DNA from 3 places in the Streptosporangium heterodermiicola genome. Region 3 is predicted to be linked to each of the others. Evidence: riboswitches for the same ligand, from Rfam matches in the RefSeq annotation. Region 3 holds a riboswitch; each other region holds the start of a gene.
The links. Region 3 has a riboswitch for cobalamin ahead of ACSC1Q_RS06665 (uroporphyrinogen decarboxylase/cobalamine-independent methonine synthase family protein). Riboswitches for the same ligand answer to the same signal wherever they lie in the genome.

Region 1: it holds a riboswitch for cobalamin, as region 3 does, so the genes downstream of both, cobN (cobaltochelatase subunit CobN) here and ACSC1Q_RS06665 (uroporphyrinogen decarboxylase/cobalamine-independent methonine synthase family protein) in region 3, are expected to answer to the same signal.
Region 2: it holds a riboswitch for cobalamin, as region 3 does, so the genes downstream of both, ACSC1Q_RS04710 (ribonucleoside-diphosphate reductase subunit alpha) here and ACSC1Q_RS06665 (uroporphyrinogen decarboxylase/cobalamine-independent methonine synthase family protein) in region 3, are expected to answer to the same signal.

The regions. Positions count from the first base shown of each region.
Region 1 covers NZ_JBPJSR010000013.1:237,374-240,642, forward strand. The annotation lists gene ACSC1Q_RS27290 (ferredoxin-like domain-containing protein) at 1-1,486, opposite strand, end outside; cobalamin riboswitch at 1,533-1,705, shown strand; gene cobN (cobaltochelatase subunit CobN) at 1,842-3,269, shown strand, end outside.
Region 2 covers NZ_JBPJSR010000002.1:194,650-197,918, forward strand. The annotation lists gene glmS (glutamine--fructose-6-phosphate transaminase (isomerizing)) at 1-75, shown strand, start outside; gene ACSC1Q_RS04705 (tripartite tricarboxylate transporter substrate-binding protein) at 277-1,269, shown strand; cobalamin riboswitch at 1,274-1,475, shown strand; gene ACSC1Q_RS04710 (ribonucleoside-diphosphate reductase subunit alpha) at 1,592-3,269, shown strand, end outside.
Region 3 covers NZ_JBPJSR010000002.1:640,471-643,739, reverse strand. The annotation lists gene ACSC1Q_RS06670 (HNH endonuclease) at 1-451, opposite strand, end outside; gene ACSC1Q_RS06665 (uroporphyrinogen decarboxylase/cobalamine-independent methonine synthase family protein) at 908-1,258, opposite strand; cobalamin riboswitch at 1,366-1,578, opposite strand; gene cutA (divalent-cation tolerance protein CutA) at 1,806-2,141, shown strand; gene ACSC1Q_RS06655 (helix-turn-helix domain-containing protein) at 2,206-3,269, opposite strand, start outside.

The DNA.
Region 1 (3,269 bases), on a different contig from region 3:
AGTGCACGGGGAGCGTATCGGTGCCCGCCCCTCTCCCGGACGGCGGGGCCGTGCCGACGGTTATCGCGGTCGCCGCGTCGGCCTGGACGTCGGCCAGGGACTTGGCGCAGCCGGGGCGGCCGGTGCAGGCCGTCACACCGATCCACGGAGAGGCGGGATCGACGACGAGCCCGGCGGCCTCCAGGCGGGCGGCCGTGCCCGCGACCTCGGCGCGGTCCAGGCCGGGCAGGACCACGCCACGCCACGGCGTGAGCCGGATCTCCCCGCCCGAGGCGGCGTCCGCGAGCAGCAGTGCCGTCGCGGAGGTCAGCCGTCCCAGTGGGATCGCCACCCCGAGCGCGACCCGCGCGACCTCGTCGCCGATGTCGTCCCCGATGTCGTCGCCGTTCCCGTCTCCGATGCCATCTCCGGTGCCGCTCTCGATGTCGTTCCTGACGCCGCCCCCGGTGTCGCTTCGGGTGCCGCTTCCCGGGCCCGCCTCGCCTCCGGCACCGGTTTCGCTCCCTGTCCCGTTCGTGCTCCCGATGACGCCGACCGGTCCGAGGGGTACGACCCGCAGCCTTACCGGGTCGAAGGGCGTCGTACCGGGGAGGTCGAGGGCGGTTCGCACGCGAGCGGCGATCAGGGAGGGGCCGCCGGGGAGTTCGGCGATCCGCCAGGCGGTGACGTCCCGGGTGGCCAGCTCGTCGAGGAACGCCTCGGCGGCGGCGAGCAGGGCGGTCACGGCTCCGTCCAGCGGGACGCGCAGGCCGGTGTCGGTCCCGGCGAGGATCAGCGCGGCCTCGTCCGGCCCCGTGGGCAGGATCCCGGCGTCCGCGCCCAGACCGGCCACGTCTCCCCGGCCGTCGTCGAGGGCGAACATGAACCGCCCCGGCAGGGCGGCGAGGGCGGGGCTGGCGCACAGCCGCCGGTCCAGCTCACCGATCAGCGGTGTGACGTCGACGACCCCGCCGCCTTCCGGATGACCTGAACGGCTTGAACGACCTGGATGGCCTGGCTGGCCTGGATGGCTTGAACGGTCCGGGTGGTCCGGAGCGTCCATGCCACTTGGCCCGTTCAGGCCGTTCAGGTCGCTCGGTCCGCTCGGTCCGCTCGGTCTGTTCAGCCGGGCCGGTCCGTCCAGTCCGGTCAGCGGGGAGGCGAGGATGTTGCGGATCCGCTCGTGCGTCGCCGAGGGCAGCAGGCCCGCCCTCGCCATCCGCGCGGCGAACCCGTTCCCCGTATCGCTCTCCGTATCGCTTCCCGCGTCGCCGTCCGGATCCTCCGGGCCGAGGCCGCGTACCTGGACGTTCGCCCGGGAGGTCAGCTCGATGACGCCGCCGCCGTACGTCGACGCGGCCTCGGCGAGTTCGCGCAGCTGGGAGGGGGTGAGACGGCCGCCGGGCACGCGGACGCGGGCCAGGCCGCCGTCCGCGGCGGCATGGACCTGGAGCGCCCCGGGGCACGCGTCGAGTCGTGATCGTCCGGAAAAGTCGGCAATGGACACTCGAAGGATGTTAACGCCAGTTTCTTGCAACGAACCGGACTGCCGTAGTGTCATCGGTGGCGACGGCAAAGGGAGGAAGCCGGTGTGATTCCGGCGCGGTCCCGCCACTGTAACCGGGGAGCGAACCCCACCCGGGCCACTGTCCGACGACGGGCGGGAAGGCCGGGGTGAGCACCGATCCGGGAGCCAGGAGACTCCAGCCGTCGCGGCCGACGACGACCCGGGGCGAGGACCCCGAGGGAGGAAGCTCCGTGCGCTCTTCGCCGTTCCCCCGCGACACCGTGACATCGCCGTTCCCCCGCCACGCCGTGGCGTCCCTGGGCCGTACCGCCCTGCCTCTCCTGGAGTGTGGCGCGTGATCCTCCTGCTCTCGACCTCTGACACCGACCTGCTGAGCGCCCGCGCGAGCGGCGCCGACTACCGGCTCGGCAACCCCGCCAGGCTCGCCGCAGCCGACCTCCCGCCGCTGCTGGAGGGCGCCGACCTGGTCGTGGTACGCCTGCTGGGCGGGCGCCGCGCCTGGGAGGAGGGGCTGGACGCCCTGCTCGCCGGTCCCCGGCCCGTCGTCGTGCTCGGCGGCGAGCAGGCGCCCGACGCCGAGCTGATGGAGCTGTCCACCGTGCCCGGCGGGGTCTGCGCCGAGGCGCACGCCTACCTCGCCCACGGCGGCCCGGCCAACCTGACCGAGCTGCACCACTTCCTGTCCGACACGCTGCTGCTCACCGGCCACGGGTTCGCCGCGCCCGAGCCCACCCCCGCGTGGGGGACGCTGGAGCGCGAGGCGCGCGACCAGGACGGGCCCGTCGTCGGGGTGCTCTACTACCGGGCCCACCACGTGGCCGGAAACACGGCCTTCGTCGAGGCGCTCTGCTCGGCGATCGAGGACGCGGGCGCGCGGGCCCTGCCGGTGTACTGCGCCTCCCTGCGCACCGCCGAGCCCGGCCTGGTGGAGGTCCTGCGTACGGTGGACGCCCTGGTGGTGACCGTGCTCGCCGCGGGCGGCACCCGCCCGGCGACCGCGTCGGCGGGCGGGGACGACGAGGCCTGGGACGTCGGCGCGCTCGCCGAGCTGGACGTGCCGATCCTGCAGGGCCTGTGCCTGACGAGCAGCCGGGCCTCCTGGGAGGAGAACGACGACGGCCTGTCCCCGCTGGACGCCGCCACCCAGGTCGCGATCCCCGAGTTCGACGGGCGGATCATCACGGTGCCGTTCTCCTTCAAGGAGATCGACGAGGACGGGCTCACCGTCTACGTGGCCGACCCCGAGCGGGCCTCGCGGGTGGCGGGCATCGCGGTGCGGCACGCCGCGCTGCGGCACATCCCGCCCGCCGAGCGGCGGCTGGTGCTGATGCTGTCGGCCTACCCCACCAAGCACGCCCGCATCGGCAACGCCGTCGGCCTGGACACCCCGGCCAGCCTGGTGCGGCTGCTGGCCGCGCTGCGCGAGCGCGGGTACGACATCGGCGCCGAGGACGAGCTGCCCGGGGTGACCGGGCAGGACGGCGACGCGCTCATCCACGCGCTGATCGCCGCGGGCGGGCAGGACCAGGACTGGCTCACCGAGGAGCAGCTCGCCGGGAACCCGGTGCGCATCGCGGCGAGCCGGTACGCCGAGTGGTACGCCACCCTCCCCGCGGACCTGCGCGCCCGGATGGAGGAGCACTGGGGCCCGGCACCCGGCGAGCTGTTCGTGGACAGGTCGCGCGACCCGGAGGGCGAGATCGTGCTGGCCGCGCTGCGCTCCGGCAACGTGGTGGTCATGGTGCAGCCGCCGCGCGGCTTC
Region 2 (3,269 bases), 450 kb from region 3:
TACCACGCGGCCGTGGCGCTGGGCCGGGACGTCGACAAGCCCAGGAACCTGGCCAAGAGCGTCACGGTGGAGTGAGTCCCGCCCTCGGATCCTGTGAAGCGATCGTCTCCGATATCCGGATTTTTGGTGTCTTTTCCGGTGGTCCGTGATCGAGTGCGGACCACCGGAAGTTCCGGCATACCCCACTTCATCACGGAAAGTGATGGGTAGGTAACCTGTGGAATAGGGGGTTCTTGGGGGGAAGGGGCGCTTATGCGCCGTAGGGGGTTTTTCGCATTGGCGGCGGGGGCCGTGCTCGTCGCGGGGTGCGGCACGGACGGCGCCGCCTCCGCGGTGAAGCGCCTGTTCCTCCTCGAACCGACCGCCGACGGCCACGGCTGGGACGGCATCGCGGGCAGGCTGGCGACCGTCCTGGTCCAGTCGGGACTGGTGAGCACCGCGATGGCCGTCGAGCGGGAGGGGGCCCTGGGCTCCGCCCCGCGCGACGCGTTCGGCGCCTTCCGCGGCCCCTTCGCGCGCGAGGGCAGGCTGCTCGTCACCTCGATGCCGATGGTGGCCGCCGCGGAGATCGCCAACACCGCGGCCGTGGTGAACGCCGCCACCCCCATCGCCCGCCTGGTCGGCGACTGGGCGGTCCTGGTCGTCCCCTCCGGCTCCAGCCTGCGTACCTTCGAGGACTTCGTCGCGCGGCTGCGGCGCGACCCCGCGAAGCTGACCGTCGGCGGCCGGTCGGAGGGCGGCTCCGACCACGTGCTCTACGGCATGATCGGCAAGTGCCTCGGGGTGGACACCCGGCTGCTGGAGTACGCCGGATACCTCACCCCCGAGGACGCCGCCGACGCGCTGCACGCCGGTGGGGTGGCGGCCCTGCTGGGGTCGGCGCGCGCCCTGCGGCCCGAGATCGCCGCGGGCCGCCTGCGGCCCCTGGTGGTCTCCTCCGGCGGCCGGATCGACGGGATCGACGCCCCGACGCTCATGGAGGTCGACGTCCGGCTGGAGTACAGCGACTGGTGCGGCCTGCTGGGGCCCAAGGACATGAGCCCGGGGGACCGGGACGCCGCGATCGCCCTGTGCGACGGTATCGACGCCACGCCGCGCTGGCGTGCCCTGTGCGCGTCCCACGGCTGGAGCCGGGTCTACCTCAGCGGCGACGAGTTTCGCCAGTGGCTCTCCACCGAGACGGCCCGCACTCGCGGTGTGCTTCACGAGCTCGGGCTGCTGAAGTCGTCCGACACAACTTGTTGGGGTAGTTGCGTCAGACGCCCCTAGATGTAGGATCCTGCTCGTTGCTGGTTCGCCCCGCGAGGGGCGAGGCAAGAGGGAACCCGGTGAGATTCCGGGACTGCCCCGCAGCGGTGAACGGGAACGAAAGCCGTCATTTGAGCACTGGGTGAGTCATGCCCGGGAAGCGACGGCCGGTAGGCGTGTGTGGTGTGCCCGTGAGTCCGAAGACCTGCCGGTGACGTGATTGTCCAGGGCCTCGTGGGAGGGCCCGCGGAACGAGGCGATCCGGCGTGCCCGGGATCGCTCGCGGACGCGTGCCCATCCGGCGGAGCCGTACGGGGAAGTCCGATCGAGCGAGGGGCACTACGTGACACAGGCATTGGCGGAGACCGCGGCGGGTACCGCGACGGGCGATGGCGACGTGGAGAATGTCGCGAATGCCGGAAACACCGGGAACGTCGGGAACGTCGGGAACGCGGTGTCGACCGCGACGGGCGGCGTCGGGAACGCCGGGATCGCGACGGACAACGGCGATGTCGAGAATGCCGCGAATGTCGAGAATGCCGCCAGCGCGTTGGACGGGCGCAGGCTGGCCATCGACGAGGCCGCCGCACGGGTGATCACCGATCCCGCCAACTCCAGGGTCGCCGCCGCGATGCTGGCCGGGCTGATCGCCGACGAGGCCGCCGGGCACGGCGTCCGTGACTTCTCCGAGTCCGTCGCCGCGACCCACGAGGCGGGGCTGATCCAGGACGGGCTCGCGGAGTTCGTGGCCGCCCACGCCGGGGTGCTGGACGCGTTGATCGACCCGGAGGCCGACGCCAGGTTCGAGTACTTCGGGCTGCGTACCGTCTATGACCGCTACCTGCTGCGCCACCCGAGGACCCGCAAGGTCCTGGAGCGCCCGCAGCACTTCTTCCTCCGGGTGGCCTGCGGCCTGTCCGAGACCGTCGAGGAGGCCGCCGAGCTGTACGCGCTCATGGCAACCCTGTCCTACCTGCCCAGCTCGCCCACGCTGTTCAACTCCGGCTCGCGCAGGCCCCAGCTCTCCTCGTGCTTCCTGCTCGACTCGCCCCGCGACGAGCTGGAGTCCATCTACGACCGCTACGGGCAGGTCGCGCGGCTGTCGAAGTACGCGGGGGGCATCGGGATCGCCTGGACCAGGGTCCGCTCGCGGGGCTCGCTGATCCGGGGCACCAACGGCCACTCCAACGGCATCGTGCCCTGGCTGCGCACGCTCGACTCCAGCGTCGCCGCGGTCAACCAGGGCGGCCGGCGCAAGGGCGCGGCCTGCGTCTACCTGGAGCCCTGGCACGCCGACGTCGAGGAGTTCCTGGAGCTGCGCGACAACACCGGCGAGGAGGCCCGCCGCACGCACAACCTGAACCTGGCCAACTGGATCCCCGACGAGTTCATGCGCCGCGTCGAGGTCGACGGGGTCTGGTCGCTGTTCGACCCCAAGGAGGTCCCGCACCTCACCGACCTGTACGGCGCCGCGTTCGACGACGCCTACCGGGCCGCCGAGGCCGAGGGCCGGTTCACCCGGCAGATCCCCGCCCGCACCCTGTACGGGCGGATGATGCGCACGCTCGCCCAGACCGGCAACGGCTGGATGACCTTCAAGGACGCGGCCAACCGGACCTCCAACCAGACGGCCAGGCCGGAGAACGTCATCCACCTGTCGAACCTCTGCACCGAGATCCTGGAGGTCACCGGCGACGCGGAGACCGCCGTCTGCAACCTCGGCTCGATCAACCTCGCCGCCCACCTGGCCGAGGGTTCCTCCGAGGACGGGATCGACTGGGCCCGGCTGCGCGCGACCGTCCGCACCGCCGTGCGGTTCCTCGACCGCACCATCGACCTGGGCTTCTACCCGACCCCCGAGGCGGAGGCGGCCAACCGGAGGTGGCGCCCGATCGGGCTCGGCGTGATGGGCCTGGCCGACGTGCTGTTCGCGCTGCGGCTGCCGTTCGACTCGCCGCGCGCCCTGGAGCTGTCCACCAGGATCTCCGAGGAGATCGCGCTCGCCGCGTACCGGACCTCCT
Region 3 (3,269 bases):
AAACCATGGCGTCCGCAAATCGTTCGATTGATTCTCTTCTGAGCTCTGCGATTTTTTCGGCGGAGGAATTCGCTTTCGCCTTCGCGGCGCCGAGCGCTTGTGTGGAAAAAACCCAAGCAGCGAAGTTTGCCCTGAACTCCTGATAGGAAGAGGCCAGCGCGATCTGATCAGATCTCCCTCCAAAATTAAACAAAAGCGGGTTAAGGTTGGCCTTGTATTGCCGCATAGCCTTGCGATCGAGAGGGTTATTTGGGTCGTCGAATCGTGTGTGGCAGTTTGGACATAGGGCGATTAAGTTTTTGAATTCATGCTTTCTTGCTTTTGCCCACGGGATGATATGTGCGATCTCTACCGGCGTGGCACGGCAGGTCGGGATTGCGCAGCGATGGCCAGCCTCGATGAGGACGCGTCGTCGTAGATCACGGGGTATAGCAGGTCGCTTCGTGCTCATAACCGCATGCTAACGATGCACACCGACAGCAAAGGAGGCAACGCTAACCAGGTGAGGTCGGCGGAACAGCTTTGGGTGAGGCTGCCATGAGGTAGGAGATTAAGGTCCGTACTCTAACCGCAAATCGGACTTACTAAATGACTAAACGCGGGCAGGTCCTTGAGCTTTAGCTGTCCGGCTACCAAGCGGGATAGCGCGTGGGTGGCGCTGGTCGCGACCGGCCGAAGAGCCGCAGCGCGGCCAGCGACCGCCCGACGCGCGCAGGCCGCCGCAGGCGGACTGCCTTGACCCTGTAATGAAAGTCCTCGCGGATCGACCCGCCAACGCGATCTCGATCATGTAACTCAGGGACCTACATGGCCGGTTGCCCAGACGTCCCGGCAGCTCAGAGCATCGATCGCTCAATGAGCTGCTACGCCGACCGCTCCCCCGTGAATAGTTGCCTTTGCGACTGAACTAGTGGTAGTTGGTGTCGAACCACTTGGTCATCTCCAGCGGCGCGACCCCCTCGGCGCCGCGGGCCATCGCGAAGTACGGGTCCGCGACCCCGGAAAACCGCTCGGGCACCGCACCCACCAACGCGATCGCGTCCAACACCTGGTCATACAACGAGAACGTGTTGGACGGCACCCCATCCAACCCCGCCCCCGACAACTCCCGCCACACCCCTAGCCGCAAACCAGCGGCCGTCTCTCTCAGACCGGCGGCGTCCGTGCGCCCGGCCCAGTAATCCTCCGTCGCCCGCTTCAACTCGCGACGGCCCCCGATACGCGGGTACCCCAAAACGGTCGTGGTGACCTTGCTCATGGCGTCCTTCCCTCGGCTCATGCCATGCCGACCCACAGCCACGAGCGAGGACATGCGAAAGACGCATCCCAGGCCCTCCCACGAGGCCACGGATCACCGCACACCGGACGGCGCACGAGCGACTGGCAGGTCTTCGGACTCGCGGGCGTCCTACACACTTCCTACTGACCGTCGCTTCCCAGATGCACACACACCCAGTGCCAATGACGGCGTTCGTTCCCACTCACCGCTGCGGGGCAGTCCCGGAATCACACCGGGTTCCCTCTTACGACTCCCGGCACCACCACGGCCCCGGGAGAACCAACCGCGCCACGAGCATAACCCGCCTGCCGAAGAGATCACGCTCCCCCTGGCCGAGCAGCGCTACGCCGGAAGCGGCCACTGACAACTGAGCCGGCACGGCAACGCATCACCACTGTCCGCAAGGCCGCCAAAGAACGGGCTCATCGTGAAGTGGAGGGACTTCATAAAGATGCGTTCCAGGCACCCGGAAGCCGTCTTCGCTCTTCCGTACCGGATCCGGGGGAGTTGATCTAGGCTTGACCGCATGACTGGCTACCTTCAGGTTTCCACCACAGCGGACAGCCGTGATGCGGCGATGAATCTTCTCAGATCTGCCATCCGTGCGAAATTGGCAGCATCGGGCCAAGTCCTCGGACCTGCACAGTCTGTTTTCTGGCATGAGGGGAAAACGGGCGAAGGGGAAGAGTGGCAGATCTTCCTGAGGACGACCGTGGAGCGCTACCCGGACCTGGAATCACATTTGATATCCGAGCATCCGTGGAACAATCCCGAGGTGACCTTCACATCGATCGACGGTGGTTCGACCCCTTACTTGGAATGGCTGAGCAAGAAGACGGCGCCCCCTCCTGGACAGGACTGAATCTGCAACCCATCACCACTGTCCGCAGGATTCCGAAAGAACGGGCACGCCATGAGACCCGATGTCATACGGCGGGTGATGACGCTTCAGGGGAAATCATGGATTGCAGGTGTTCGCGCGCCTGCCGTACCTCCGGGGTGGCGTTCCATTTGAGGGACGCTCGGAGTATTTCGTGAACCCGTTTGTTGACTCTCGCCGAAGCGACGAACGGGAGCGCTCGCGCCAGTTCGTTCATCCGATCGGCTGCGAAAGACAGGTCGGAAGCCCTCAGCGCCGTTTGTATCTGCCGTCCCAGGTACTGTGCTCGGAAAAGCGGTGACCATTGCCCGATCGTGCTGGCCGCTTCGTTCAGCAGTGTTCCGGCTTCCCCGTACTCGCGAAGGTGGCTCAGCCCTATGCCGACGTCACCCGCCAAGGCGGCCTCTCCGAAGGGGGAAAGCCCTCCGACGTTGAGCGCGCGATCAAGCGCGTTCCGGGACGCTGCTTTCTGCTCCGGTATGAGCGCAAGGGAGCGCCCAAGGCGCATGTTCAAAGATGCCTGCTGGCTGCTGGTGATGTCCGGGACCAGTAGTCCTCGCTGGGCGTAGGTGACTCCTCGGGCGTGATCACCTCGGTAGAGACTGACCCGGCTCAGGCTGTCGTACGCGCGGGCCTGGCTCTTGAAGTCCTGGGCTCGGAGTGCGAGGTCAAGCGCGATTCCACCGGTCCGGTCGGCCTGGGCAAGCTTGCCTGCGTCATACAGAACGAGGGTGACCTGATACATGAGTTCAGAAACCGCTTTTTGCAGGGGCTGCTCGCTGACGTCTTTCAATACTCTGTCAACGTGCTGCATGTGACTTGACGCACGCGACATGAGGGGAATTCCGCCAAGTTCATAGCGGCTGCGAGCAAGTGACGTAGCCAACGTGTTCACATAGTTGGGGTCTTGATAGGGATTCGCACTGGTAGAAGGAACGAAGATAACGGATGCGGCGGCTGCCAGAAATTCCCTGCGTTCCACGGACTCCTCCACTTTGGGCGATATGCGTATTTCCCAGCCCACGCGCGCCAGCAGGTTGATGGCCTTCGCCATGCCGGTGTCCTTCTGACCTCGGGACACCTCGGAGACCCATGCCTGAGAAACACCTA